Regions from separate parts of the Hymenobacter segetis genome, predicted to be linked through region 3. Evidence: riboswitches for the same ligand, from Rfam matches in the RefSeq annotation. Region 3 holds a riboswitch; each other region holds the start of a gene.
What was found. A riboswitch is a leader RNA that binds a small molecule or an ion and turns the genes downstream of it on or off. The one in region 3 is predicted to bind S-adenosylmethionine.

Region 1 (9,484 bases), 790 kb from region 3:
GCCGGGTCGGCATCCAGCGGGCCGGTAGTACCGTAGCACGAGCCCAGCACGTTGGCACACACGATAAACCATTCCGACGGGTCGTAGTAGCAGCCTGGGCCTACCAGGCCCGGCCACCAGGCCAGCACGTCGGCGTTGGCCGTGAGGGCATGGCACACCCAGACCACGTTGTCGCGGTCTTCGTTGAGCTGGCCCCAGGTTTGGTAGGCCACGTGCGCCCCGGTCAGGGTTTCGCCGCTTTCCAGGGTAAGGTCAGGCAGGTCAAATACTAGGGTTGGCATAATTCAATTAAATAGCACAGCTTCAGAACCAGCGAACCGGCCCGGCGCAATAGTTTCTCACTCCCATATCTCCTCCCATCACGGAAGAGGCCCGGGCCGATGCACTGATTCTAAAGCTGCGATAAAACTCGGCCGCCAGCGAGACTGGCACCGACCCGCCAGGGGTGGCCCGCTGGCGGCAATTCTGGTTTAAACTTCCAGCGGCTGGGCGTGCTCCAGCTCGGGCTCGCCCACTTCGTCGCCCTCAGTCGGCAGGCTGGCCGTGTTGCCGATGGCATCAAACGCCGCCTGCAAATCCGCCTTGATGTCGTCGAAATGCTCAATCCCCACCGACAGACGCAGCGAAGTCGGCGTCACGCCCGAGGCCAGTTGCTCCTCTTCGCTCAGCTGCTGGTGCGTGGTAGCCGAGGGCTGGATGATGAGCGTCTTGGCATCGCCCACGTTGGCCAAGTGGCTGATGAGCTTCAGGTTATCAATGAATTGTGTAGCCGTCTCCTTCGTGCCCTTCACGCGGAACGAGAGTACGCCGCCGAAGCCGCGCTTCAGGTATTTGTTGGCAATGGCGTGATAGGGGCTGCTGGGCAGGCCGGGGTAGTTCACGCTTTCCACCTGCGGATGCTGCTCCAGCCAGGTGGCCACTTTAAGGGCGTTTTCCACGGTGCGGTCCACGCGCAGGCTCAGGGTTTCAAGGCCGATAAGCAACTGCCAGGAGTTGAACGGGCTGATGGCCGGCCCGAAGTCGCGCAGCCCTTCCACCCGCGCCCGGATGATGAAGGCAATGTTGCCAAACGGCCCGCCCTTGCCAAACACGTCGTTGAAAATCAAGCCGTGGTAGCCCTCGCTCGGCTCGGTAAACTGCGGGAATTTGCCATTGCCGAAGTCGTAGGTGCCGCCGTCGACAATCACGCCGCCCACGCTGGTGCCGTGCCCGCCAATCCACTTCGTAGCCGACTCCACCACAATGTGTGCGCCGTGCTCCAAAGGCCGAAACAGGTAGCCGCCCGCGCCAAACGTGTTGTCCACAATCAGCGGTAAGTCGTGCTTCTTCGCAATGGCCGCAATGGCCTCAAAATCCGGAATGCTGAAGCTGGGATTGCCAATCGTTTCCAGGTAAATGGCCTTGGTCTTCTCGTCAATGTGCTCCTCGAACGAAGCCGGATTGTCGCCATCCGCAAAGCGCGCCTCAATGCCCAAACGCTTGAACGCCACCTTGAACTGGTTGTAAGTGCCGCCATACAGGTAGGCCGTGCTCACGAAGTTGTCGCCGGCCTGCAGGATGTTGTTAAGGGCAATGAACTGGGCCGCCTGGCCCGAGCCAGTGGCCAAGGCGGCCACGCCGCCTTCCAGCGCCGCCACGCGCTGCTCGAACACGTCGGTGGTGGGGTTCATCAGGCGGGTGTAAATGTTGCCAAACTCCTTCAGGGCAAACAGGTTGGCACCGTGCTCGGCGCTCTTGAACACGTAGCTGGTGGTCTGGAACAACGGCACGGCGCGGGCCCCGGTGGTGGGGTCGGGCTGCTGGCCGGCGTGGAGTTGGAGGGTTTCGAAGTGTTGGGGCTGAACAGACATGATGGGGGAGGTTTTGAAGTTTTGAAAAACCGAAATGACAATTGGAAAAAGTGCGATGCGGCTCTGAAAAAGCCTTTTTTAGCGCCGAAACTCCCCGAAATAGCCCGTGCTGCCGGCGTGGCCCAAACCCACCGCGAAGGCCCGAAAGCGCACGCGGCGGACCCACGGGGCCACCAAAAAAATCCAGAAGAGGGGGGGAGGGGTTCTAAGCCGGAATTAGCTTAGCAACAACACGGGCGGCAACAGCACATTCGCATTCGCTGCAACGAAGGCGATGCCACATTACGGCCGTCAGCGGCCGAAACGAAGAAACCCGAACCTGCGGCGCACAAAGCAGCCGAAGCATTCGGGGGCAAAAAACTGGGGTATGAAGAATTTTCCATGGCACTCGAATCATCTGTCCCAGCGCGGCCGGAGCTGCGGGTGGGTAGGAATTGGCACCTTTCGTTTTGCGAAGGTTGCCAGTGGGTCACGGAGCCTAGTCTCTCGCCACTTCTGTATAAAACTTGAAAACTGCCCACCGTTAGCGGGGAGTACCTGTTTGGTATCGGCAAATGTACGGGAGAATTTTTGGGATGGGCAAGCGGATGGGCGAAAATATTTTTTCGACGGTCTGGCGTGGCCCCTTCCAGCATGACGTGCTTTTTAGTTGTTCTTTTGACCCCATAAAACGCAAAAAAGCCACCCTGAAACAGAGTGGCTTTTCTCACCTTTTTTCTGCAAAAAAGTACCTAGAGACTAGGTATGGTCAACACCTGCCCCACTTCGATGTGGTCAGGGTTGTCGCCGATGAGCGCCTTGTTGGCGTCGTATATCTGGTGCCACTTGGCGGCGTCGCCGTAGTGGTGCTTGGCTATTTTGGAGAGGGAATCGCCGCTGACAACGGTATACGTGTTGCCGGCAGCTTCTGGTTTGGCGTTGCCAAAAAAATCGGTGCCGCCAGCCGCTGGCTTAGCCGCGGGCTCTACGGGCTTTTGTTCGCCTTTGTCGCTGATGAAATCGAAGAGTCCCATGGTTTTCGGTGAAGTTAAATGAAGAGATAAATTCTGCCGGAAACCCTTGCGGGCGGGCCGACCGGGTTGCTATACGGACAAGTGTAGGCGGGGTTTCGTTCTAAACTCTTTTGCGTCTGCATCGTAAGCCGACGAGGCCGCACCCCGTGCGTCATGTTTTCATTCTTTCACCATTACCCTTAGTGCACATGAAACTCCAGTCCCTTTTTTCGCTCCGTTACTTCGCCAGCCTGCTGCTGCTTGTGTCGCTGTTTGCCGCTTCGTGCAGCAACGATAAAGGCAAAGTAGAAGGCGTGAACATGCTGTACGGCACCGATAGCAAGGTGTGGAAAACCGCCAAGGAAACCGACACCGCCGGCGACAAAGTGAAGCAAACCGACGCTCAGAAGCAAGAGGAGCTGCGCATTTTTGCCAACGGCACATACAACATGACCGGCGCGAGCGGCGCAGTTTCGGGCAAATACACGTTTGACCAAGCCGGCAAAACCATCACCATGACCCCCGACGGTGCCACCACCAGCAACACCTTCGCCGTGGAAACCCTCACCGACAAGAAGCTCACACTGAAGTCGGCCGACGGCGCCGCACTGATGCTCGAAGCCGAGTAAATCACTCCGGATTCAAGTAATCGAAAAGCCCCGAACCAGTCTGGTTCGGGGCTTTTTTTGTGCTGATTATTTTGTGATAGGATGGGCTGTGGTGGTTGGCCGCTTCGCAAACACCCGCGCTACCCAGCGTGGCAGAAAGATGGTGCCCAGCACCAGATACAGGTAATACGTGACCACTCGATACAGCAAAACCATGAAGCTGGTGAGCGTGGCCGTGCCAATAAACTTGCCGAAAAACGTGGGAAACGCGCCCTCCACAATGCCCGCGCCGCCGGGCGTGATGGCCAGCAGCAGCAGCACTTTGTAGGTGAGGTTGCGGGCAAAAATGAAGAGGAAGGTGTCGGCATCCATCGGCACGAAGGCGGCGATGAGGCAGCCGATAACCAGGTAACGGGCCGTCCAGACGAAGAACGTGCTGGCCGCCGCCCGTACCCAGTAGATAGCCGGATTGCCGCGCAGCTGAATGGAGGCATCCATCATGCCCTGGCCGTGCTTGTAGGCAGAGCGCTGCCAGCGCCGCAGCAGCCGAAACGAGAACAGCCGCACCAGCAGCCGCCGCACCGATTTCGGGTTGATGAAAATGGCGTAGAGCATCAGCCCCGCGTAGGCCGTAACGGCCACGTAGCTGACCACAAACGCCACCCGCAGCGTGGCGATGAAAGCGCCCTGCATGGCCTCGTGCGGGTAGAGCCCGGCCCCGGCGATGAGGACGACCAGCGGCACCATGATGACGTAATACAGGTTGTCCATCAGGGCCGTAACCATGATGTATGCCAGGGACTTGCCTAGTGGAATGCCTTCCTTATTCAGAATAAACGAAGCCACTGCCGTGCCGCCCACCGCCGAGGGCAGCACGCACGACGCAAACTCCCAAATCATAATCACGTCGAGGCTCTGACGGTAGCTCAACTCGCGCTCGGCAATGTGCCGGATGCGGTAGATATAGCCCAAATCGCGGGCCAGCAGCACCAGCAATGTTATCAGCAGCCACTCCCAGCGGGCATGGGCTAGGGGGGCCAAATCGCCGGGCTTGTAGCTGCGCCAGAACATAAACCCCACCACGCTCAGGCCAATCACGACGGGCAGAATGAGCCGCGAGGGCTGCAAGCGCTGCAAAAAATGCGCGTCGTCTTCGGGCAGGGGAGCGAGGGTTTTGTCGGTCATCGAAGAAAATAAAGCAGCCCGGCAAAAGTAGGCGGTAGCGGGCCGGCGACTGATTAAAAATGGATTAAGGTGATATGAAAAACGTCATGCCGGGACAAGCTCAGCATGACGTTTTTCAGTGATAATCCGAACCGTTAGGCTAGGGCCGGCCGCCGGGGCTGCCGGCCGGCACGGTGCCGTTGGGCGTGCTGGTGCCGGGCGAAGGCGCGTTGGCCGGCGTATTGATGGGGTTGCCGGCCGGCGCTACCGGCTGGCGGCGGGTGGTGTCGGCGGGCTGGGCCGTGGCGGGGCGCAGGCCGGGGTATCCGCCGGGACGTTGGCCGTTGGCGGGCCGGCCGGTGCTGTCGGCTGGCGTTTTGCCTGAGGTACTGTCGGGAGCCGTGCCGCGTTGCTGGCCGCCGGGGTAGCCAGCGGGGCGTTGGCCATTGGCTGGTGCACCTGGGGCACCGGGGGCACCGGCTGGCCGGCTGCCGGCCGGATAGCCGCCGGGGCGGGCCCCACCCGCCGGGGCGCCGCCGCCGCCAGCAGGCGCACCGCCTCCACCACCTCCCTGGCCACCGCTCAGGTCGGCACCGCCACCACCGCCACCGCCATCGCCTTTCAGGTCATCGTTATTGATGCTTTTGCCGCGGCGCGTGGGGCCGGCCGTGAGCTTGCCGATGCGGTAGCTGAAGTTCACCTGGAAGCTCAGGTTGTGCAGCACGTTGGTGCTGGTTTGGTCCAGCAGCGGGCTGCTTACCGTGTTGCGGATGTTGATGGAGTTGGTGAAGAAGTTTTGCGCGCCGAGGCCAAAGCTGCCCTTTTTATCGGCGAAGTCGCGCCGCACGCTCATACCGTAGAAGCCGAAGCCGCTTTGCTCCCCTTGCAGCTGCACCTGCCGCCCGCGGTAGAACCCGAAGCCTTGCAAGGCCCACACATCGGTGAACTTGTAGCTGCCGAACAACCGGCCGCTGGCCACCAGGCCTTTGTTGCTGGCGTTATAGAGCGGGTCGGACACGTTATTATTCAGCACCGCGTAGTATGTATCGACGCCGGTGTTCAGGTTGAACTTGCCGCTGTTGAAGCTGGCAAACACGCTGCCACCATAGGCATCTTCCTGCCCAATATTTTTATACGTAACCAGCTGTACCCCAGTAGGAACATTGTTGATGTCAAGCTCTGGCTGGCGCACCGTCTGAATCGAGCCCGTGGTGTTGCGGGCGAATACCGAAAAGTTCAGGTTTACCTTCTTCACCAGCGTGCTGTAGCCCAGCTCGTAGTTGTTCGTGTATTCGGGGTCGAGCTTGGGGTTGCCTTCCGTCTTGATGAGCAGGTTGGACTGCTGCGGGTTGGGATTCAGGAACTGCAGCGACGGGCGTTGGATGCGGCGGTTATAAGCCAGCTTCACCACGTTGCCGTTGGCGAGCTTGCGCGAGAAGTTCACGCTGGGCACCAGCACTCCGTAGTCGGGGACGTCAACGGGCGTGGTGCTGCTCTTGAAATCGGCGTTGATAGTAGTGTATTCGTAGCGTACACCCGGCTTCAGGGTAAAGCCTTTGGGCAGGCTCACGGTGTACGCCACGTAGCCGGCGGCCACGTTCTGGCGGTAGTTGAAGCCGTTATTCAGGCCCACCCCGCCCCGGGGCACGAAATCTCCGTTCTCGCCCTGCGCGGTGAGGTAGGAGTAGTCGCTGCTCACGCGCCGCAAAATGTCCTTTGCCCCAAATTCCAGTACCTGGGTTTTGCCGATGGGTGACTGATAGTCCGCCTGCACCGTAAATTCCTCGTTGGCGCTGGGGTTGTCGTTGCGCAGGCGGCTGGCCGTGCTGAAGTCCGAATTCAGGATGGTGTTCGTGAAATCGTTCGTGCGGTCGTTGCGGCTGTACAGGGTCAGAATGCTGAATTCCTGCTGTGGCTTTGCGAAGGTGTGGGTGTAGTTGAGGCTGGCATCCACGGTGCCCGAGTTGTCCACCACGCTCACGTCGCGCACCGAATTCCCTTGCGGCGACGTCGACAGCGTCGTCAGGCGGCTCTGGTCGCTGTTGGAGCGCCGCGCGCCGTACGAGAGCGAGGCCTGCAGCGAGTTGTGCTCGTTGATGTCGTAGTCCCAGCCCAGCACCGAGCGCCCGAAGCCCTGGTTCTGCTTGGTATCAGCCGACTGCGAGGTGGTCGAGAGCACGTTGCCCAGCCCGTCCTTCAGCGTCTGCTGGTTGCTGAAGCTGCCCGGAATGTTGTACCCCGCCCGGCCGCCGGCGTTCAGCGAGAAGCCCATCTTGCCGGTGCGGTAGCTGCCGTTCAGGTTGAGGTTGCTGCTGCGCGTGCCCACGCTGGCATCGATGCCCAGGGTGCCGCCGCTCAGGTTGTTGGTTTTGGTGATGATGTTGATGATGCCACCCGACCCTTCGGCATCGTACTTGGCCGAGGGCGACGTGATGACTTCCACCGACTTAATCTGCTCGGCCGGAATCTGGCGCAGGGCATCCGCAATGCTGTTGGCCGCAATGGCCGAGGGTTTGTTATTGATAAGAACCCGAATGTTAGAGCTGCCGCGCAGGCTCACGTTGCCATCGAGGTCCACGCTCAGCAGCGGCACGCGCTTGAGCACGTCGGTGGCATCGCCGCCGCGCGCCGTCTGGTCGTTTTCGGCGTTGTATATGGTGCGGTCCACCCGCTCCTCAATCAGCGGCTTTTGGGCCACTACTACCACTTCGCCCAGCTTCTGGGCCGTGGCCGTCAGCGCCACCGCGCCCAGGTTCACGACGCCGCCGGCGGGCACTACCACGCCGGGACGGTCCTCGTTTTTATAGCCCAGGAAGCTGATTTGGACGGTGTAAGTCCCGGCCGGAATGCCGGCCAGCACGAATTTGCCATCGTCGCCGGCCACGCCGCCGTTCACGGGCGAGCCCGCCGCATCCAGCACGGCCACCGTGGCGTAGGATACCGGCTTGCCGGTCGTGGCATCGGTTACGGTGCCGCTCACGCGGCCGGCTGCCGCGCGGGGCGTGGCCGGAGTTGCCGTGGCCGGGCGGGCACCCGTGGGCGGGCCCTGCTGCGCAACGGCTAAATGGTTGATGCCCAGAAGGGCGGTAATCACTACGGCCGAAGCCGGTAAGGTTCGTTTCATACAATTCATAACGGCCAAAGTGCCGTAATCGGGGCCGAGGGTTGCATCCTCCCGGTACTTTTGTTGTTTGTGGGGCAAGCCGGTTGCGGGCTATATCGCTATCTGGCGCCTGCGCATTACGCAAAGGTCCTCGTTACAAACACCTTTCCGGCGGAAAACTAGATTATCCAACGCCGAACCCCGACCAAGCCCCGAATTCCTTCGGGCGTACAACCGCACTTCGCCCGCCGTCGTACCTTTGTGCCAGCCCGATAATCTTTTAGCGGGTCAGGCGGTTAACTCCCCGTCACCCATCCCACCACGCCTGCCCTGATGATAGTTGAACCCGGCCCGCTGCTCGCGGCAATTGACTCGCCCGACGACCTCAAAAAGCTCGCCCCCGAGCAGTTAGTCCAGCTCAGCACCGAGCTGCGCGACTTTATCATCGACTCCGTGAGCATCTACGGCGGGCACTTCGGTGCCTCGCTGGGCGTGGTCGAGCTGACGGTGGCGCTGCACTACGTCTTCAACACGCCCCACGACCAGCTTATCTGGGACGTGGGCCACCAGGCCTACGGCCACAAAATTCTCACCGGCCGCCGCGAAAAATTCCCGACCAACCGCCGCTATAAAGGCATGTCGGGCTTTCCGAAGCGCAGCGAGAGTGAATATGATGCTTTCGGCGTGGGTCACAGCAGCACCAGCATCGGGGCGGCGCTGGGCATGGCGGTGGCTTCGGATTACAAGGGTGAATTCGACCGCCAGCACATTGCCGTGATTGGTGATGGCGCTATGACGGCCGGCATGAGCTTCGAGGCCATGAACCAGGCCGGCGTGCTCAATAACAACATGATTGTCGTGCTGAACGACAACTGCATGAGCATCGACCCCAACGTGGGCGCGCTCAAAGAATACCTCACCGACATCACCACCTCGCGCACCTACAACAAGGTGCGCGACGAGCTCTGGAACGTGCTCGGCAAGCTGAGCAAGTTCGGCCCTAACCCCCAGCAGATTGCCCGCAAAGTAGAGGCCGCCATGAAGGCGACTCTCATGAAGCAGAGCAACCTGTTCGAGGCCCTGAAATTCCGCTATTTCGGCCCCGTGGATGGCCACGACGTGCAGCACCTCGTCACCATCCTCAACGACCTGAAATCCATTCCCGGCCCCAAGCTGCTGCATTGCGTGACGGTGAAGGGCAAGGGCTACGCGCTGGCCGAGAAAGACCAAACGCTGTGGCACGCGCCGGGTTTGTTCGACAAAATCACGGGCGAGATTTACAAGAAGACGCCCGACAAGCCCCAGCCGCCCAAGTACCAGGACGTGTTCGGCCACACGCTGGTGGAGTTGGCCGAGGCCAACGACAAAATCATGGGCGTGACGCCGGCCATGCCCTCGGGCTCGTCGCTGAACATTATGATGGCCGCCATGCCTACCCGCGCCTTCGACGTGGGCATTGCCGAGCAGCACGCCGTCACGTTCTCGGCGGGCCTGGCCACGCAGGGGCTGATTCCGTTCTGCAACATCTACTCCTCGTTCATGCAGCGGGGCTACGACCAGGTGGTGCACGACGTGGCCCTGCAAAACCTGCACGTGGTGTTCTGCCTCGACCGCGCCGGCTTTGCCGGGGCCGACGGCCCTACCCACCACGGCTGCTACGACCTGGCTTTCATGCGCTGCATCCCCAACATCGTGGTATCGGCCCCGATGAACGAGCAGGAACTGCGCAACCTGATGTACACCGCCACCCTGCCCGAAAACGCCGGC
Region 2 (9,484 bases), 390 kb from region 3:
GTGTTCACGTTGCGCAGCTCATCGGGCGCGGGCGGGGCCAGCAGCTCGATATCGGAGTTAATCAGCGCCTTGCGCGGGCAGGAGTAGCCGAGGCTCAGAAACCGCAGCAGCTGCCCGTAGCTGTGCGGCTCCCAGATGCTCACCAGCGGCTCCGGAAACTCATCCCACGGGCTGCGGAAGGAGGTGGCCATCCGCGCCGGCTGCCGGTTAGTCACCAGGTATTCCAGGGTGTCGCGGGTGAGGAAGGGCAGGTCGCAGGCCAGTACCAACCAGGCCGCGTTGGGGTCGGCCTGGAAGGCGGACAGGATGCCGCCCAGCGGGCCGAGGTTCAGGAAAGTATCGGGTATGGCGGTGAGGCCGGCGGGCAAGTCGGCGGCCTGGTCGGGGCGCACGGATACGCGCACGTCGGGGCAGAATTCGGCCAGCAGCGCGGCGGTGTGCTGGCGCTGGTCGAGGCTGTGGTAGTGGAGCGCGCCTTTGTCGGTTTGCATCCGCTCGCTGCGGCCACCGGCCAGCACGAGGCCGCGCAGCACGGGCACCGCCAGCTGGTACCATTGCTTGATGAAGGCCGCGATTTTAGCGGTGTCATTCAGCGGCAGCACGGGCGGCAGCGGTGCGGCACTGAGGTGCTCCAGCAGTACGGCGGGCAGTTCGGCCTGGCCTTCGGCGAGGAGAATGAGGCGCACGTCAGTGAGGCGGTCGAGCTTCTTATCGAGCGGCTTGCGCGGGTCGACGATGACGACCTGCTGGCGGGCGCGGAAGTGGTTGCCGTTCACCAGCACGATGCTTTCGTGGGCCAGTAATTCGGGCTGCGAAAACCGGTCCAGCGCCCGCGTCAGGTTGAGCTGGCGGTAGGTGATTTTATCCACCAGCTCGGCCGAAAGGCCATTTTCGGCCACGTAAGGCACCGGCTTAGCGGCGGTATCTGAAGATTCTTCAGCAGCGGCGGAGTCGCCGGCGGCATGGTCGGCATCCACGTAGGCCACGCGCAATTGTGGGGCCAGCAGCGGCAGCAGCCGGGCCACCAGCGTTTGAATCTCGCCGCAGGGCGCTCCCAGAATGGCCAGCTCGTGGCGGCCGAATTCGCCCACATCGGGCCGGACCAAGGCGGCGTGCTTGGGCCGCTTTACGGTTGAGTTTGGTAGACTATCCATTTCGGAATTTACGAATTTTCGGCGCGATGGAAATCTTTTTTGCCGCCGGTCTTCTCAATGAGCTGCACGCCTTCGATGGAAATATCGTGCGAAAAGGCTTTGCACATGTCGTAAATGGTGAGCGCGGCCACAGTGGCGCCGGTCAGGGCTTCCATCTCCACGCCGGTGCGGCCGGTGACCACGGCAGTGCAGACGATGCGCAGGGCCGTGGGCCCGTCGGGCTCGATGGTGATGCTGCAATCATCCAGTCCCAGCGGGTGGCAGAGGGGGATGAGGTCGGCGGTTTTTTTGGCCCCCATGATGCCCGCCAGGATGGCGGTGTGGATAACCGGGCCTTTGTGCGAGGGCATTTCGCCGGCCTGTACGCGGCTCAGCAGCTCCTCGCCCAGCACTACGCGGCAGTGGGCGCGGGCCACGCGGCGGGTCGGCGTTTTCTGGCCGACATCCACCATCGTGGGTTGGTTGGCGGCGTTGACGTGGGTGAAATTCTTGGTTAGCATAGGGCTGTAGAGACGCATAATTGCGTCTAATCGTTGGATGGGTTCTAGCGCGGACTTTTAGTCCGCGACACCGGGTGCCGTGCGGAGGCGCGGACTAAAAGTCCGCGCTACATCTCACTTAGCCAACTCGGCGGTGAATTGTTTCGGCGCAAACTATTGGACTAGTCAGCCGTTTTCAACCCAGCGCCGGGCCACAACAGCCCCGGTAGCCCCGGCGAAATCCGCCCCCATCCACCCCGATTCTCATCATGACCAATACCGCATTAGTAGTTGGTGCCAGCGGCATCATCGGCAGCAACCTGGCCCAGGAGCTGCTGGCAAATAACTGGCCCACCTACGGCCTAGCCCGCCGTCCCGGCACCGATATTCCCGGCCTGCAACCTGTGGCCGCCGACCTCATGGACGTGGCCAGCCTCGAAGCTGCCCTGGCCGACATCAAGCCCACGCACGTCTTCATCACCAGCTGGATGCGCAACGATACCGAAGCCGAGAACATCCGCGTGAACAGCGCCATGGTGCGCAATCTGCTGGCCGTCCTCGGCCCGAAACATTCGGTGCAGCACGTGGCACTAGTAACCGGCCTGAAGCACTATCTCGGGCCGTTTGAAGCCTACGTGAGCGGCGGCGTGGCCCCGCCTACGCCCCTGCGCGAGTCGCAGCCCCGCCTGGCGCTCGACAACTTTTACTACGCCCAGGAAGACGAAGTGTACGCTGCCGCCGCGCGCGACGGCTTCACCTGGAGCATCCACCGGCCGCACACCATCATCGGCAAAGCGGTGGGAAATCTGATGAACCTGGGCACCACGCTGGCCGTGTACGCCAGCATCTGCAAGGCCACGGGGCGGCCATTTCGCTGGCCCGGCTCGCGGGCGCAATGGGAAGGGCTGTCGGACGTGACCGATGCCCGCGTCATCGCCAAGCAATTGGTGTGGGCCGCCACCACCGAGGCCGCCCGCAACGAGGCCTACAACGTGGTGAACGGCGACATTTTCCGCTGGAGCCAGCTGTGGGGCCGCCTCGCCGAGTGGTTTGGCGTGGAGGCCGTGGGCTTCGATGGCAGCATTCACCCGCTGGAAGCCGAGATGGCCGGCGATGCCGAGCTGTGGCGCGAAATCGCCAACAAGAATGGTTTGGCTGAAGCTGATTTGAGCCGCCTGGCCTCGCCCTGGCACACGGATTTGGATCTGGGCCGGCCCATTGAGGTGATGACGGACATGGCGAATAGCCGCAAGCGGGGCTTCACCGTGTTTCAGAGTACGGAGGATTCATTCTTTGATTTATTTGCGAAGCTGCGCGAAGACCGGCTGATTCCGTAGGACGGTGTAGGGGCGGGGCCTGCCCCCGCCCGTCGTTGAACGACACAAGCGCGAGCCTAACGACGGGCGGGGGCAGGCCCCGCCCCTACTTCCATCAAATTCCCATGCTCTCCCCCGCCGAAGCCACCGTCCGCGTCCTCGCCACCGCCCGCCCGCTGCCCACCGAAACCGTGGCCCTGCCCCATGCCGCCGGCCGCATCCTGGCCGAAACCCTCACGGCCGACCGTGATTTCCCTCCCTTCAACCGGGTGGCCATGGACGGCATCGCGGTGAGCTTCGCCGCCTGGGCCGGGGGCCAGACGGAATTCGACATCGCCCACACCCAGTATGCCGGCGAGCCCGCCCGCCCGCTGCCCAGCCCGCAACAGGCCGTGGAGGTGATGACCGGTGCCGTGCTCCCCGCCGGGGCCGACATAGTCATTCGCTACGAGGACCTGCTGCTGCACGACAACCGCGCCCGCATCCAGATTCCGCCGCCCGCCGCGGCCGGCGTCAACATCCACCACCAAGCCGCCGACCGCCACGCCGGCGATGCCCTGCTGCGGCCCGGCACCCGCCTCGGCCCGGCAGAGCTGGCCGTGGCCGCCACCGTGGGCGCCGCCGAAATGGCCGTGCTGCGTGCTCCGGTAGTGGCCGTGGTGAGCACCGGCGACGAGTTGGTGGGCATCGGGGCCACGCCCCTGGCGCACCAGATTCGGCGCTCCAACGTGTATGCCCTGCAAGCGCTGTTTGCCCAGGCTGGGGCCGATATTTCGCTGTTTCACCTCTCCGATAATGTGGAGGAGCTGCGCGTAGGCCTCACCAATATCCTGGCTGCCGGCTTCGATGCCGTGGTGCTGAGCGGGGCCGTGAGCAAGGGCCGCGCCGACCACCTGCCGGGCCTGCTGCGCGAGCTGCACGTTGAGGAAATCTTCCACGAAGTGCAGCAGCGGCCGGGCAAGCCGCTCTGGTTTGGGGCGCGGGCCGACGGGCCGGTGGTGTTCGGGCTGCCCGGCAACCCGGTGTCCACCTTCATCACCGCCTGCCGCTACGTGCGGCCCTGGCTGCGCGCCGTGCAGCAGCCCGCCAGCGCGTCCGAAACGGCTGCCTCTATTGAAGCTCCCCAGCCGGCTGTGCTCACCGTCGATATCACCTTCAAGCCCCAGCTCACACACTTTGTGCCCGTGCGTATGACCGTGGACGCGGAAGGCCGCCGCTTGGCCACCCCGCTCCGCGTGGGCGGCTCCGGCGACATGATGGGGCTGGTCGGTGCCACTGCGTTTCTGGAACTGCCGCCGGAGCCGGCCGTATTTGCGGCGAGGACTGTGTGGCCGGCCTGGGGGTTATAGCACATACTTTAGCTTGTGCCAGGCCTGAATGCTGATTGCACGGGCGTGCAATGCTCTTTCGCATCCTCAAAAGCCAATTACACGGGCGTGCGACGCACTTCTGCATTATCAAAAGCCGGCTGCACGGGCGTACAATGCCCTTCCACACCCTCAAAAGCCGACTGCACGCCCGTGTGACGCGCTTCCGGGCCCTCGAAAGCCGGCTACACGCCCGTGCAATGTCCTTTTGGACATCCAAAAGCCGACTGCACGGGCGTGCGACGCACTTCCGGTAGTACTGAAAGCCAACTGTACTGAGGTACGCCGCCCTTCCACTCCTCCGAAATGCCGGCTACGCCAGCAGCTGCCGCAGCCGCAGGTGTTGCAGCAGCATGATGGTTTTGCCGTCCTGGATTTCGCCGGTTTTTATCATCGCCAGGGCCGCTGGCAGGGGCATTTCGAGCACTTCGATTTCCTCTTCTTCGATGCCGCCGCCGGCGTGCTGTTCGGTGGCCGCCGAGTATTCGGCCAGGTAGAAAAACAGGCGCTCCGTGACCGAGCCGGGGCTCATATAGGCCTCCATCACCTTCTCGACGTGGGTGAGGCGGTAGCCGGTTTCCTCCTCCGTTTCGCGGATGATGGCCGTGTCCGGGTGCTCATCATCGAGCAGGCCGGCGCAGGCTTCGATGAGCATCCCCGTGGGGTTGCCGTTCACGAAAGTGGGCAGGCGGAACTGCCGGGTCAGGATGACGTGGTCGGTGGCGGGGTCGTGGAGCAGGATAACGGCCCCATTGCCCCGGTCGTAGGCCTCGCGTGACTGGGTTTCCCAGGTGCCGTTTTTGCGTTGGTAGTCGAAGGTGATTTTGCGCAGGGTAAACCAGTCGTCGGACAAGGTTTGCTGCTCGCGGAGGCGGATTCGTTCGTTCATGCCGGGGTCGAAAGTTCGTTACTGTTCGTTTTTGTTTCTTTGCGATTGTTTAGAACAAGTAACACCACGGCGATGAATTTCCAGCTGCGCAAGCACCACTTACTGGCCACCCTGGAGCAGCACGGCACCGTGCTGGTGGCCGAGGCCGCCCAACAACTAGGCACCACGCCCATCACCATCCGGCGCGATTTGGCCCTGCTGGCCGAGCAGGGCCTCGTGCTGCGCACCCACGGCGGGGCCGTGCGGCCCGGCATCGCGAAGCACCCGGTGGCCTTCGTTGCCAAAACCACCGCCCACGCCGCGCAGAAGGACTATATCTGCCGCCTGGCCGCCCGCCACGTGGCCGAGGGCGACACCCTTTTCATCGACTGCGGCAGCACCACCTTTCCGCTGTGCGCCCTCATCCGGCACCTCAAAATCCGCGTCGTCACCAACTCGTTGCCCGTGTTGTTCGAGCTGGCCGGCACGGCCGTGCAGGTAGTGATGGCCGGCGGCGAAGTCGATGCTAAGCGGCAGGCCACGCACGGGGCCGTCACGGTGGAGCATTTGCAGCGCTACCGGGTGGATAAGGCCTTTATGGGCGTTGACGGCACCTCCCTGAAGCGCGGCCTGAGTGCCAACAGCGAAAAGGAAGCCTCGATTTATCGGGCGGTGGCCGCGTCGGCCGGCCACGTGTATTTGCTCTGCGATTCGAGCAAGCTGGAGCGCGACCAGTACTTCCAGTTTGCACCCCTGGCTTCGGTGGGCACGCTTATTACCGACCAGCAGGCGCCCGCCGAACTGCTGGCCCGGTACCGCGAAGCGGGCCTGGTAGTGCTCGCGTAGCGCATGCTTTGGCTTGCGCCTCGCGGGTATCAGCACAAGCTAAAGCATGTGCTACAAGCCCCGTTCCGTTGTATCTTCGCCCTACGCTGCTATCCAGAAAGACCGAGGGACCGGGCCCGATGACGTCTTGGCAACCTACCACGAGTAGGTGCCAACTCCCGTTTCACCGCGTTTTTTGGTGAAAAAAGATGACAGCCGGAACCGTGCCTCCCCGCACGGGTTTCTTTCTGGATACGCGCTTACGTAGCTATTCGACCCAGAAAAGAAATGTCCGTCTCCGCCCCTACCCTGCCTGTTATCTCTCCGGAACGCGAAGCCTTCGCTTCGCGCTACAGTCTCCCCGAACTGCTGCGCCAGCGCCTGCTGATTCTTGACGGCGCGATGGGCACCATGATTCAGCGCCACCCGCTCACGGAGGAGGATTTCCGGGGCACCCGCTTCGCCGACCATCCCAAGCCGTTGCGGGGAAATAACGACCTGCTGAGCCTCACCCGTCCCGACATCATCAAAGGCATCCACGCCGAATACTTCGCCGCCGGGGCCGATATGGTGGAAACCAACACCTTCAGCGGGACTACCATCGCGCAGGCCGACTACGGCCTGGAGCACGTGGTGTATGAGCTGAACTACGAATCGGCCCGTCTGGCCCGCGAAGCCGCCGATGAGTACGCCACGCCCGAGCGCCCGCGCTTCGTGGCTGGCGCGGTAGGCCCCACCAACCGCACCGCCTCGCTCTCGCCCGACGTCAACCGCCCCGGCTTCCGCGCCGTGACCTTCGATGAGTTGGCTACTGCCTACCTGGAGCAGGTGCGCGGCCTCGTGGATGGCGGCGTGGATACGCTGCTCATCGAAACCATTTTCGACACGTTGAACGCCAAAGCGGCCCTCTACGCCGTGCAGAAGTTCTTCGACGAAGGCGGCCGCGTGGTGCCGGTCATGATTTCGGGCACCATCACCGATGCCTCTGGCCGCACCTTGAGCGGCCAGACGGTGGAGGCGTTCTGGAACTCCATCCGCCACCTGCCGCTGCTGAGCGTGGGCCTGAACTGCGCCCTCGGGGCCGACCAGCTCCGCCAGTACGTGCAGGAGCTGAGCCGCATTTCCGACGTACATATCTCCGCCTACCCCAACGCCGGCCTGCCCAACGCCTTCGGCGGCTACGACGAATCGGCCCAGGAATTTGCCGCGCTGGTGGAGGAGTATCTGAAGGAAGGCATCGTGACGGTGGTAGGTGGTTGTTGCGGCACTACGCCCCAGCACATCGCCGAACTGAGCAAGCTGGCTGAGAAATACCAGCCCCGCCAGCTGCCCGCCGCCATTCCGCCCGCCACGCGCCTGAGCGGTCTGGAGCCGTTCGGCATCACTGAGCAGAGCCTGTTCGTGAACGTGGGCGAGCGCTGCAACGTGACCGGCTCGCGCGCTTTCGCCCGCCTCATCCGCACCGGCGCATATGAGGAAGCCCTGGCCGTGGCCCGCCTGCAAGTAGAAGAAGGTGCCCAGGTCCTCGACATCAACATGGACGAGGGCATGCTCGATTCGGAGCAGGTGATGACGACGTTTCTGCACCTCATCGCCTCGGAACCCGACATTGCCCGGGTGCCGGTGATGATTGACTCCTCGAAGTGGAGCGTACTGGAGGCCGGCCTGAAATGCGTGCAGGGCAAGAGCATCGTGAACTCGATTTCGCTGAAAGAGGGCGAAGCGGCCTTCCGCGAACGGGCCCATACGGTGCGCCAGTACGGTGCCGCCGTGGTGGTGATGGCCTTCGACGAAAACGGCCAGGCCGACTCGCTGGAACGCCGCATCGAAATCTGCCAGCGCAGCTACGATATTCTGGTGAAGGAAGTGGGCTTCGACCCATCTGACATCATTTTCGACCCCAATATCCTGACCGTGGGCACGGGCATGGACGAGCACCGCAACTACGCCATCGACTTCATCGAAGCCGTGCGCTGGATTAAAGCAAATTTGCCCGGCGCGCTCACCAGCGGCGGCATCAGCAACATCAGCTTCTCGTTCCGGGGCAACGACGTGGTGCGCGAGGCCATGCACACGGCCTTCCTCTACCACGCCATCAAAGCCGGCCTGGACATGGGCATCGTAAACCCCGGCCAGCTCGGCGTGTACGATGAAATCGAGCCCAATCTGCTGGAGCTGGCCGAAGACGTCCTCCTAAACCGCCGCGCCGATGCCACCGAGCGCCTCGTGGAATTCGCCGACACGGTGAAACAGAAGGACAAGGCCGAAGTAGTGGCCGACGAGTGGCGCAGCCTGCCCGTGTGGGACCGGCTGCAACACGCCCTGGTGAAGGGCATCACCGAGTTTATCGACGAGGACACCGAGGAAGTGCGCAAGCAAGTCGGCCGGCCTTTGGAAGTCATCGAAGGCCCGCTGATGGCTGGCATGAACGTGGTGGGCGACCTGTTCGGGGCCGGCAAGATGTTCCTGCCCCAAGTGGTGAAATCGGCTCGCGTGATGAAGAAGGCAGTGGCTTATCTGGAGCCGTACCTGCTGGCCGACAAGCAGGGCTCCGACCGCCAGACGGCCGGCAAAATACTGATGGCGACGGTGAAAGGCGACGTGCACGATATCGGCAAGAACATCGTGGGTGTGGTGCTGGCCTGCAACAACTTCGACATCGTGGACCTCGGCGTGATGGTGCCGCTGGAGAAGATTCTCGACGAAGCCCAGAAGCAAAACGTGGACGTGATTGGCCTGTCCGGCCTCATCACGCCCTCGCTCGATGAGATGGTATACGTGGCCCAGGCCATGGAAAAGCGCGGCCTGAAAATCCCCCTGCTTATTGGTGGGGCCACCACGTCGCGCCTGCACACGGCCGTGAAAATCGCGCCCTCCTACAGCGGCGCGGTAGTGCACGTCAACGATGCCTCGCGCTCGGTGGGCGTGGCCGCCGGCCTGCTCGGCTCGGGCGAAAAAGCCTACGCCCAGACCGTGGCCGACGACTACGCCGCCCTGCGCGCCGACTACGCCAGCCGCCAGCGCGACAAAAGCTACCTGACCATCGAAGCGGCCCGCGCCAACGGCTTCAAGTCGGACTGGAACACGGTTTCTATCACCAAACCCAGCTTCCTCGGCACCAAAGTCCTCGAAGACTACGACCTCGCCGAGCTGGCCCAATACATCGACTGGACGCCCTTCTTCCACACCTGGGAGTTGAAAGGACGCTACCCGCGCATTCTGGAAGACGAAACGCTGGGCGAAGCCGCGACGAAACTATTCGAAGATGCGCAGACCATGCTCGCCACTATCATCGATGGCAATCTGCTCACGGCCCGCGCTGTGCTGGGCTTCTGGCCGGCGAATACGAAGGATTACGACACCATCGAAATCTACGCGGATGATACTCGTGAAACTGTAGCCACTGAGTTTTTCACGCTACGCCAGCAGGGCGAGAAAGGCCCGGGCATCCCCAATATCGCCTTCTCCGATTTCC
Region 3 (9,484 bases):
ACCGAGCAGCTGACCGCTGGGCAGCACCACGCACTGGCGCTCGTGCGAGAAGTAAATATCTGGCAGCTTGATGTTTTCGCGCTGGATGTAGTTCCACACGTCCAGCTCCGTCCAGTTGGAGATGGGGAACACGCGCACGTTTTCACCCTTCTGAATGCGGCCGTTGTAGATGTTCCACAGTTCGGGGCGCTGGCGCTTGGGGTCCCACTGGCCGAAATCGTCGCGCACCGAGAAGATGCGCTCCTTGGCGCGGGCCTTTTCTTCGTCGCGCCGCGCTCCACCGATACAGGCGTCAAACTCAAACTCCTCAATGACATCAAGCAAGGTGTAAGTTTGGAGCGGGTTGCGGCTGGGGTATTTGCCGCCCGGCTCGTGCAGGCCGCGCTCCCGGATGGTGTCCTCCACCTTGCGCACAATCAGCTTCTCGCCCAAATGCGCTGCCAGCTCGTCGCGGTAATTGATGATTTCCTCAAAATTGTGGCCCGTGTCGATGTGCACGAGCGGGAAGGGAAACTTGCCGGGCCGGAAAGCTTTTTCCGCCAGTCGGGTAAGGGCGATGGAGTCTTTGCCGCCGGAGAACAAAAGCGCAGGCCGCTCGAACTGGCCGGCCACTTCACGTAGGATATGAATAGCTTCGGCCTCCAGACGGTCGAGGTAATCGAGATAAACAGCGGTTGGCATTGGCGTAGGAAGTCATGGCCCGAAAAAATCGGACGAAATTGAAAAACCGGAAGAGGTGGGTGGGATGAGGCCCGCGAAAGGTGCCTTTGGGGAAGAAAGTAGCGCCAGCGGCCCGGCCGCCGGCGCATCGGTTCGGGCCTAGCCCGGCATTCGCTCCACCACCGGGTCGAGGCCCTGGTGAGCGGCGGTGGCGTGGAGGCCGCACTCTTTGGCAGCGGCATCTTCCCACCACCAGCGGCCGGCGCGGAAGTCCTCACCCGGAGCAATAGCCCGGGTGCAGGGCGCACAGCCGATGCTTACGAAACCTTTCTGGTGCAACGGATTAACCGGGATGCCGTTGGCTTGGGCGAAGGCTTCGCACTCGGCCCACGTCCAGTCGAAGAGCGGGTGCACTTTGATGAGGGCGTGGCCGGCGTCCCACTCGGCCGGGTGCATGGTCTGGCGGTTCTGCGACTGCTCGGCGCGGATGCCCGTTACCCACACCTGCTGGCCGGCCAGGGCGCGGCTCAGCGGCTCCACCTTGCGGATGTTGCAGCACTCTTTCCGGTTCGCTATGCTCTCGTAGAAGCTGTTGGGGCCTTTTTGGCGGGTCAGCTCTTCGATGGCCGGGCCGTTGGGGGCGAAGACTTCGATGGGCTTTTCGTAGCGCAGCAGGGTCTTGTTCCAGGTCGAGTAAGTCTCCTGAAAATTGCGGCCCGTGTCGAGGGTGAAAACCCGGATGGGTAGGTCGTTTTCGAAGATGAAGTGCGTGATAATCTGGTCTTCCAAACCAAAAGAGGTGGAAAACGAGACGCGGCCGGGGAAGTGGTCGGCCAGCAGGGCCAGGGTTTCCGGCACCGAGCATTCGGGCAGGTAACGGCGCAGGTCAGCGACCTGGCTTTCAAGGGGTAATGCCATGATGATAAGGGGAGTTTTTCTCCGTAGAAAAAACCAGAATGGGCCGCGAAGGCCGCAAAAACCCGCTATGCGTCGCGCAATGAATCAATCACCACAAAAGGGATAGCGGGGTGGCCGTCGCAACAGCCGCCGGAAGAGAAGCCCTAGTTCAACAACCAGCAATTGCCCCCAGCATATAGGCCAGGGGACGGGGCATGCAACAGCACATTCGGCGCGAAGCGGCGAGGGTGGTGGGGTGCAGGCGGCGGTTGGTGGATGTGCTCACGGCGTTTTTATATGTCAGGACTTGGCACCGTTCCAACTGGTGGGGGTTGCCGGCGTTTCGTCGAGCCTGTCTCTCCGCGCCTCTGTATAAAAATGAATAGCGCCCCAAACGAGGATTGCTGGGGCAAATGTAAAAGACAAAAAAGCGAAATGCCAAAATTTTGTTTCGCGGTGATGAAACTGGCCACTGCGCAAAAGGTTTGGCGGCCGTGCTTTCGCCGCGTAATTTGCCGTGCAACCCCTGAACCCAACGCTTGGTCTATGGGTTGCTTAAGCACTTCTAAATACCCCGTTTTCTGCAATGGAAGCCCTCGCCCATTCCGCCTACGTCGACATCAACGCTCCGCTGGTGGAGCGCTGCCGCCTCAACGACCGCCAGGCCCAGGCCGAAATTTACCGGCGCTACTCCAAGGCCATGTTCAACGCCGCCCTGCGCATCACCGGCGACTACGCCGAGGCTGAGGATGTGCTCCAGGAGTCGTTTCTGAGCGCTTTTCGGGAGCTGAGCGGCTATAAGGGCGACTCGTCGTTCGGGGCGTGGCTGAAGCGGATTGTGGTGAACAAGAGCATTAACTGCCTGCGGCAGCGGCGGCTGGCACTGGTGCCCTTGGGCGAGCAGCACCACGAAGAGCCCGCCGAAACCGCCGCCCACTCGCCCGAAGACGAGGCCGATATGCACTACCGCGCCGACGTGCTGCGTCGCTGCATTCAGGAGCTGCCCGATGGCTACCGCGTGGTGCTCAGCCTGTATTTGCTCGAAGGCTACGACCATCTGGAAATCGCCGGCATCCTGGGAATTTCCGAATCTACTTCTAAATCACAGTACAGCCGGGCGCGGGTTCGGCTGCGCGAATTAGCCGCTCAGCGCGGCCTTAGCTAAGTTTTTATCCGTTATCGCTAGTCATTTAACCTTTCAACTACCCTTCATCCTTTTTCGCCCGGCCGCGGTTTTCGTATAGCCCCGTGGCCCGCCCTGAACCTGGACGAACCGTGCGTCTGCTACTCATTCATGGATACCCTCAAAAATAAATCTCTTGAAACCTTCGTCGAGCGGCACCGCGCCGATTTCGACACCCACGAGCCACGCCCCGACCTCTGGGCCGCGCTGGAGGAGCAGCTAAACGCTGCTGCCCCTGCGCCCCAAACCCCGGCCATGCGCGTTGCCGCGGCGCTGGAAGTGCCCTTTGTGGCACCCGTGGCGGCAGTGGCTCCTGTAGCTCAGCCCGAAGCCCGCCTCCACTGGTTTCAGCGCTACGGCGTAGCGGCGGCTCTGGTCCTGCTCGTGTTTGCCGCTGGGGCCAGCGAAGCCTGGAAATCTCGCAGCGCCGCCCCCGAAACGGCCGTGGCTGCCGCGCCCGCCGCTACGCTTGGCACCGCTGCTAATGAACCCGACGCGGCCCTGTACCAGGGCGGCAACCCGCTTTCCCTCACCGCCGCCGAGCACACCACCGGGGCCGATAGCCAGCTGGTGCGCGCTGTGCGCGGCATGGAAGCCTACTATACCAACCAGCTGGCCCGCCGCCAAACCGAGTTGAGCCAGCTGAGCGGCCCCGGCATGGCCGCCATGAATGCTGACTGGCAGCACGAGCTGGTGTCGCTGGACTCCAGCTACCGCGAGCTCAAGCAGCAGCTGTTGCACCACCCGCAGCCCGATGCCGTGCTCACGGCCATGAACCGCAACCTGCAAATCCGCCTCGACATCCTGGACCGGCAGTTGAACCTGGGCAACACGGCCCAGGCAGCTCCCAACACCAGTTCTTACGTGCTGGCCGATAGCCGGCGCCAGGCCGAATGAACCAGCACATGGTCTTCCGAGTAAGCCGCCTGTTGGCGCTGTGCGGCGGGCTGCTGGGCCTGTTGAGCCCGCGTAGTGCTCAGGCGCAGGACCGCCAGGCCCGCTGGGTGGTGGTGGGCCCCGGCGTAGCCATCAATATTCTCACCCCTGAAGCCCGCCGCGCCGAAGCCGCTTTGTTTGGTGGCGATGAGCAGGAGCAGGGCCCGCAGCAAAACCCGCTGGTGGACCAGACCGACGGCCAGGGCAGCGCCAGCCTGCAAGTGGAACAGCGCCGCCACCTCGTGCGCAGCTACGCGGTGCCGAAAACCGGCCGCCCGTTTTCGCTCGATACGCGCTACGGCCGAGTGCAGATTAACCCCTGGAATAAGAAGGAAATAAAGGTCGATGCCGAACTGGTGGCGCGCTCCGAAAGCGACGCCGGGGCCCGCCAGATTCTGGATGCGCTGGGCGTGCAGTGGCTCGATTACGACGCAAAAACCGGTGGCGTGGCCGTGAGTACGCAGTTTGGCCCCGCGCTGCGCGGCCGGGCCGGCGGCTGCCGCTACGAGGTGAATTACACCATCTGGCTGCCCCGTACCACGGCCCTGAAAATCTACAATAACTTTGGCGAGGTGACTGTGGCCGGTGATGTGAGCGGCCCCACCGAGCTGGCCGTGGAGTACGGCACCCTGCGTACCGCCCGCCTCGAAGGCCCGCGCAACCTCATCCGCATCGCCAACGGCGACTGCCGCATTGCCTTTGCCGGCCGCGCCAGCATTGATGCCAGCTACGCCCAGTTGCGCCTCGATACGGGCACGACGGTGGACCTGCGCAACAACTATTCCGACGTGGATATCGGCACCGTGCAGGACCTGACCGTGCACAGCAAGTACGGCGACGTGGCCCTGGGCACCGTGCGCAACCTGCGCGGCTCGTCGGGCTACTCGCGCTTCACCATCGAAAAACTCGATGAAGCCCTCGATATGGCCCTGCGCTACTGCCCCGATTTCGTGGTGCGCGACATGGGCGCCAACTTCCGCCAGGTGAACCTCGACGGCGGTTTCAGCACCATCCGCCTAGGCTTTGCCGAGGCTCCGGCCTTCCGCTTCGATGTGAGCACTGAGCAAGGGCAGCTGCTGGTTGATAAAAACCTGGTGCGCGTGCTCTCGCAGGAAAACGGCCCGCAAACGAGCGATGTGCTGGGCACGTTTGGAGCCGCCGCCCCGGCCCGGGGAGCCGGCAACGTGAACATCAGAGTGCGCTACGGCACGGTGCGCTTCAGCAAGTAGGAGCAGCGGGGTTAATAGCCAAGGGCTGCCGGGTGGGGACTGTCATCATTAAATGATAGTCCCCACCCGGCAGCCCTTGGCTATTAACCCCTGATTTATTCCTTACGGCACCATAAACCGCACGGGGGCGGAAGGGGGGCCGTCTTCGGCGCCCACGGCGTACACGCTCAGCCAGCCTTCCTGGCCGCTGGCGAGGCCGTAGAGGCTGAGGCGCGATTTGGTGACGACTTTGGTTTCGGTCAGCTTGTCGGGGCCGCCGCCCAGGCCATAGCGCACCACGTAGCTTTTGGCGCGGCTGCTGCCGTGCCAGGCCACGTCGACGTGGCCCTTTTCGTCGCCCTGGGTCACGGCCACGCCGTCGATTTTGGCCAGGGCCACGGGGGCCGTGTTCTGGCTGGCCAGGGGCAGGGCAGCCTGCGTGATGAGTTGGTTGGGACGGAAGTAGTTCTGCGGGCCCACCGGCCGGGCAAACGTAAGTAAAAAAACAATTGGCCCCGGCACCCGGCCCGCCCCCCTGGCATCGCCCTCATGCCCCCGTAGGTACGACCCCTATCCCTGGGGGGACGACCCCTGTCCCTGGGGGGGACGCCCCCTGTCCCCCGTGGGCACGGCCCCTGGCCCTGGGGGAGGCAGCGCACCACCCCGCCTAGCCCCGACGGCGCTTTGTCGGGGAAAATTGACATTTAACCCCAATAATTAGGAAAAACACGGGCGACTCCAGTAGCTTTAAGGGCTGTACTGTTGCTCAAGCTGCTCATTATTACCGGAATGGTCGTTGCAGCTTTCCATCCGTCATTCATTTATTTCCTGTTCCCCTTTTTGTTGCTGTATGATAAAACCTTTACGCTTCGGGCAGCGCATGGCGCGGCCCACTACTGCCCGGCTCTGGTGGCTGGCTTTTCTGATACTGGTAGCGCTGCTGGGCAACGTGGGCAGCGCCTGGGCCCAGGTCACAGGCACGAAAAGCGTGGGGCCAACCGGCGCTGACTACGCCACGCTCACCGCCGCGATGGCAGCCGTGAACACCAACGGCATCAGCGGCTCGGTCATTCTGGAGCTGCAAAGCGGCTACGTCAGCACCGGCGAAACCTTCCCCATTGAATACAAACTGGTGCCGGCGGGTGGCGCTACGGTGACCGTGCGGCCGGCGGCCGGCGCTACCGGACGCAGCATCACGGGGAGCAATGGCACGGCCATCCTTAACATCAACGGCGGCAAATCGCTGGTGCTCGATGGCCGGGCCGGGGGTACGGGCACCACGGCCAGCCTGCTCGTGGCCAACACCAACGCGAGCGGCACCACCATTCAGTTTGTGAACAATGCCAACAACAACACCGTGCAGTACTGTCAGGTGCAGGGCATCACTTCCTCCACCACAAGCGGGGTGGTATACTTTGGTACCGGCACGGCAGGTGGTGGGGGCAACAGCACCAACTCGCTGCTGAATAACCGGATTAGTACCTCGAGCGGCACGCTTACGCCCACGTTCCTCATCTTTTCGCTTGGTACGGCAACAGCGGGCGCGGCCAACAGCGGCAACATCATTGACAGCAACGAGCTGTTCGACTACTTCCTGGCCAGCGCCAATGCTGCGGCCATCTACCTGGCGGGCACCAACGCCAATGGCCACACGGCCTGGAGCATCACCAACAACAGCATTTACCAGACGACTACCCGCACATCGTCCGCTGGCAATACGTACTTCGGCATCTTCATCGGGACCGGCGCTGGCTATACCATCACGGGCAACGCCATTGGGGGGGCAGCCGCTGGTGCCGCGAGCGGCACCTTCACGGTGGCCGGCGCCAACGCCAACAAGTTTGTAGGCATTCAGGCGGCCTTTTCCTCGGGCACAGCCAGTAGCCTTCAGGGCAATACCATTCGCCGGATTGCGCTAAACACAACCAGCGGCTCGGGCTCCAGTAATGGGGTGTTTTCGGGTATCTACGTGTCAGCCGGCGATACCAACATTGGCAACGTCACGGGCAACACCATCGGCGACGTTAGCAACGCCAACTCCATTGTGGTCACGTCTGTTACCAACGGTGGGGCTCTTATGGCAGGCATCAATAACCTCTCAACCGGCACCACCAACATCAGCAACAATACCGTAGCCAACCTCAAGCTAACCACGGCCTACACCGGGGGCAGCGCATTCTCGCTGTTGTTCTACGGGATTCAAGCCAGCGGTGGTACCACGGCGGGTAGTCCGGCGGTGGTGGTAACGGGCAACACGATTAAAGACAACAGCGTCACGGCGACGGGCAGTAGCACGATGCCCGCCCTGACGCTTTACGGGTACTACAACTTTGGGTCGCCGGTGGCCGAAACGGTGACGAACAACACCATTACGGGGCTCACGGTGAGCGGCACCAGCGCGGCCACCACGCACACTGTTCGGGGAATCAGCATCAACACCGTGGTTGCCGATGCGCAGATTGTCACGGGCAACACCATTGGGGGGCTGGCCATCAGCAGCGGCAGCGGCACGGTGACGGGCCTCGCGCTGCTGACGGGCGGGGCCACGGGCACCAACATTGCCCGCAACAAAATCTACGACCTGAGCGCCACCGGCGCGGCGGGCTTTGCCAACGGCATCACCATTTCGGGCGGCACTACCTACCCGGTAAACAACAACCTGATTGGCGACCTGCGCACGCCGGCTGCTTCCAGCACCACAGCTATTGCGGGCCTTAACATCACCAGCACCGCTACCGGACCTACTACTACGGTCAACGCCTACTACAACACCATTTACCTGAATGCCACCAGTAGCGCTGCCACCTTCGGCACCTCAGGCATCTTTGCCAATACCACCCCCACGCTGGACCTGCGCAACAACATCGTGGTGAACACTTCGACGGCGAAGGGCGCGGGCCTGACGGTAGCCTACCGCCGCAGCAGCACCACGCTCACCAGCTACGCCAGCACCTCGAACAACAACCTGTTCTGGGCCGGTACACCCTCGGCCGCGAACCTGATTTTCAACGACGGCACCAACAGCGACCAGACGCTGGCCGTCTACAAAAACCGCGTGACACCCCGCGACGCGGCTTCGGTATCGGAGAACCCGCCCTTCCTGAGCACCACCGGCACCGACCCCACCTTCCTGCACATCAACCCTTCCGTGGTCACGCAGGTGGAGAGCAACGGCGCACCCGTGAGCGGCATCACCACCGACTACGACGGCGACGCCCGCGACGCGAGCACGCCGGACATCGGGGCCGACGAAGGCAGCTTCATGCCCAACGACCTGACCCCGCCCACCATCACCTACACCGCGCTGGCCAGCACGGCCAGCACGGCCAGCCGCACGCTCACGGCCACCATCACCGATGCCAGCGGCATTGCCACCGGCACGGGCGCGCCGCTGCTTTACTACCGCGTGGGCACCACCGGGGCCTACACGAGCGTGGCGGCCAGCACCGCGAGCGGCAGCAGCTACACTTTCACCATTCCGGGGGCGGCAGTGGGCAGCACCGTGCAGTATTACGTGGCCGCCCAGGACGCAAGCGCCAACAGTAATGCGAGCACCAGCCCCGCAGGTGGCTCGGGCACCAACCCGCCCGGCAGCACGGCCCCCGGCAGCCCCAATAGCTACCTCATTCTGCCGACGCTTTCCGGCGACTACTACGTGCTGGGCACCGCGGCGGCCGGCACCTCGCCCGACCCTACCAAGGAGTTTGCCACCCTCACGGCGGCGGCGGCGGCCTACAACAGCAGCGGCCTGGGCGGGCCGGTGCGCTTCCTGCTGTTCAGCAACACGCAGGGCACCGAAACCTACCCCATCAACTTCGGGGCCAATGCCGATGCCAGCGCCACCAATACGCTAACCATCAAGCCCTACACGGGCGTGGTTACGGCGTTCACCAACGCCACCACGACCTCGACTTTTAAGACAACGAGCGGCTCATACATCATCTTCGACGGCTCGAACACGGCCGGCGGCACCACCCGCAACCTGACGCTGAGCAACACCAGCGCCACGGCCACGGCCGCCGCCCTGGTGTGGGTGGCCGGCACGCCGGCCGCGCCGGCCGTAGGCGTGCAGGTGCGCAACCTGAACCTGCAGGGAGCTGCCAACAGCAGCGGCACCAGCACCGGGGTGCTGGTGTGCAGCACCACCTACAACCTGAGCACCGGCGGCAGCGCCAACAGCATCGTTATCAATAACAACACGGTGCTGGGTGCCTCCCAAGGCATTGTGGTGGGGCTTGATGCTACCACGCCGGGCACGGGCCTGCAAATCACCAACAACGTCGTTGGCCCCGCTACGGCCGCCACGGCTACCAATATCAGCGTGTTTGGCATTTTCGTGGCGCAGGCCACTTCGCCGGCCGTCACAGGCAACTTGGTGCAGAACGTGGTGGCTACTTCAGCTACTGCGCCGGTCGGGATGAGCTTCCCGGCGGGCGTGACCGGGGCTGCGGTTAGCCAGAACACCATTACCGGCATCACCACCACCTTTGCCTCGGATACCTACGGCCTGCTACTGGGCACGGGCTTCACGGGCGGCCTGGTGAACCGCAACAAGGTGCTGAATGTCGGCCCTGCCACGACCACCAACGGTTACAGCGGC

Region 1: it holds a riboswitch for S-adenosylmethionine, as region 3 does, so the genes downstream of both, ACYU70_RS16880 (O-acetylhomoserine aminocarboxypropyltransferase/cysteine synthase family protein) here and ACYU70_RS13700 (phosphoadenylyl-sulfate reductase) in region 3, are expected to answer to the same signal.
Region 2: it holds a riboswitch for S-adenosylmethionine, as region 3 does, so the genes downstream of both, metH (methionine synthase) here and ACYU70_RS13700 (phosphoadenylyl-sulfate reductase) in region 3, are expected to answer to the same signal.

What each region holds. Positions count from the first base shown of each region.
Region 1 covers NZ_BAAHBV010000002.1:1,547,277-1,556,760, reverse strand. The annotation lists gene metX (homoserine O-acetyltransferase MetX) at 1-281, opposite strand, end outside; gene ACYU70_RS16880 (O-acetylhomoserine aminocarboxypropyltransferase/cysteine synthase family protein) at 471-1,850, opposite strand; SAM riboswitch class I at 2,241-2,356, opposite strand; gene ACYU70_RS16875 (LysM peptidoglycan-binding domain-containing protein) at 2,582-2,863, opposite strand; gene ACYU70_RS16870 (hypothetical protein) at 3,052-3,471, shown strand; gene ACYU70_RS16865 (lysylphosphatidylglycerol synthase transmembrane domain-containing protein) at 3,538-4,635, opposite strand; gene ACYU70_RS16860 (TonB-dependent receptor) at 4,775-7,738, opposite strand; gene dxs (1-deoxy-D-xylulose-5-phosphate synthase) at 8,051-9,484, shown strand, end outside.
Region 2 covers NZ_BAAHBV010000002.1:1,141,146-1,150,629, forward strand. The annotation lists gene ACYU70_RS15270 (NTP transferase domain-containing protein) at 1-1,154, opposite strand, end outside; gene moaC (cyclic pyranopterin monophosphate synthase MoaC) at 1,163-1,654, opposite strand; gene ACYU70_RS15280 (SDR family oxidoreductase) at 1,903-2,970, shown strand; gene ACYU70_RS15285 (molybdopterin molybdotransferase MoeA) at 3,075-4,298, shown strand; gene ACYU70_RS15290 (NUDIX domain-containing protein) at 4,630-5,205, opposite strand; gene ACYU70_RS15295 (DeoR/GlpR family DNA-binding transcription regulator) at 5,251-6,030, shown strand; SAM riboswitch class I at 6,117-6,225, shown strand; gene metH (methionine synthase) at 6,298-9,484, shown strand, end outside.
Region 3 covers NZ_BAAHBV010000002.1:754,745-764,228, reverse strand. The annotation lists gene cysD (sulfate adenylyltransferase subunit CysD) at 1-681, opposite strand, end outside; gene ACYU70_RS13700 (phosphoadenylyl-sulfate reductase) at 820-1,578, opposite strand; SAM riboswitch class I at 1,848-1,936, opposite strand; gene ACYU70_RS13695 (RNA polymerase sigma factor) at 2,144-2,722, shown strand; gene ACYU70_RS13690 (hypothetical protein) at 2,852-3,637, shown strand; gene ACYU70_RS13685 (hypothetical protein) at 3,646-4,905, shown strand; gene ACYU70_RS13680 (hypothetical protein) at 5,008-5,364, opposite strand; gene ACYU70_RS13675 (beta strand repeat-containing protein) at 5,735-9,484, shown strand, end outside.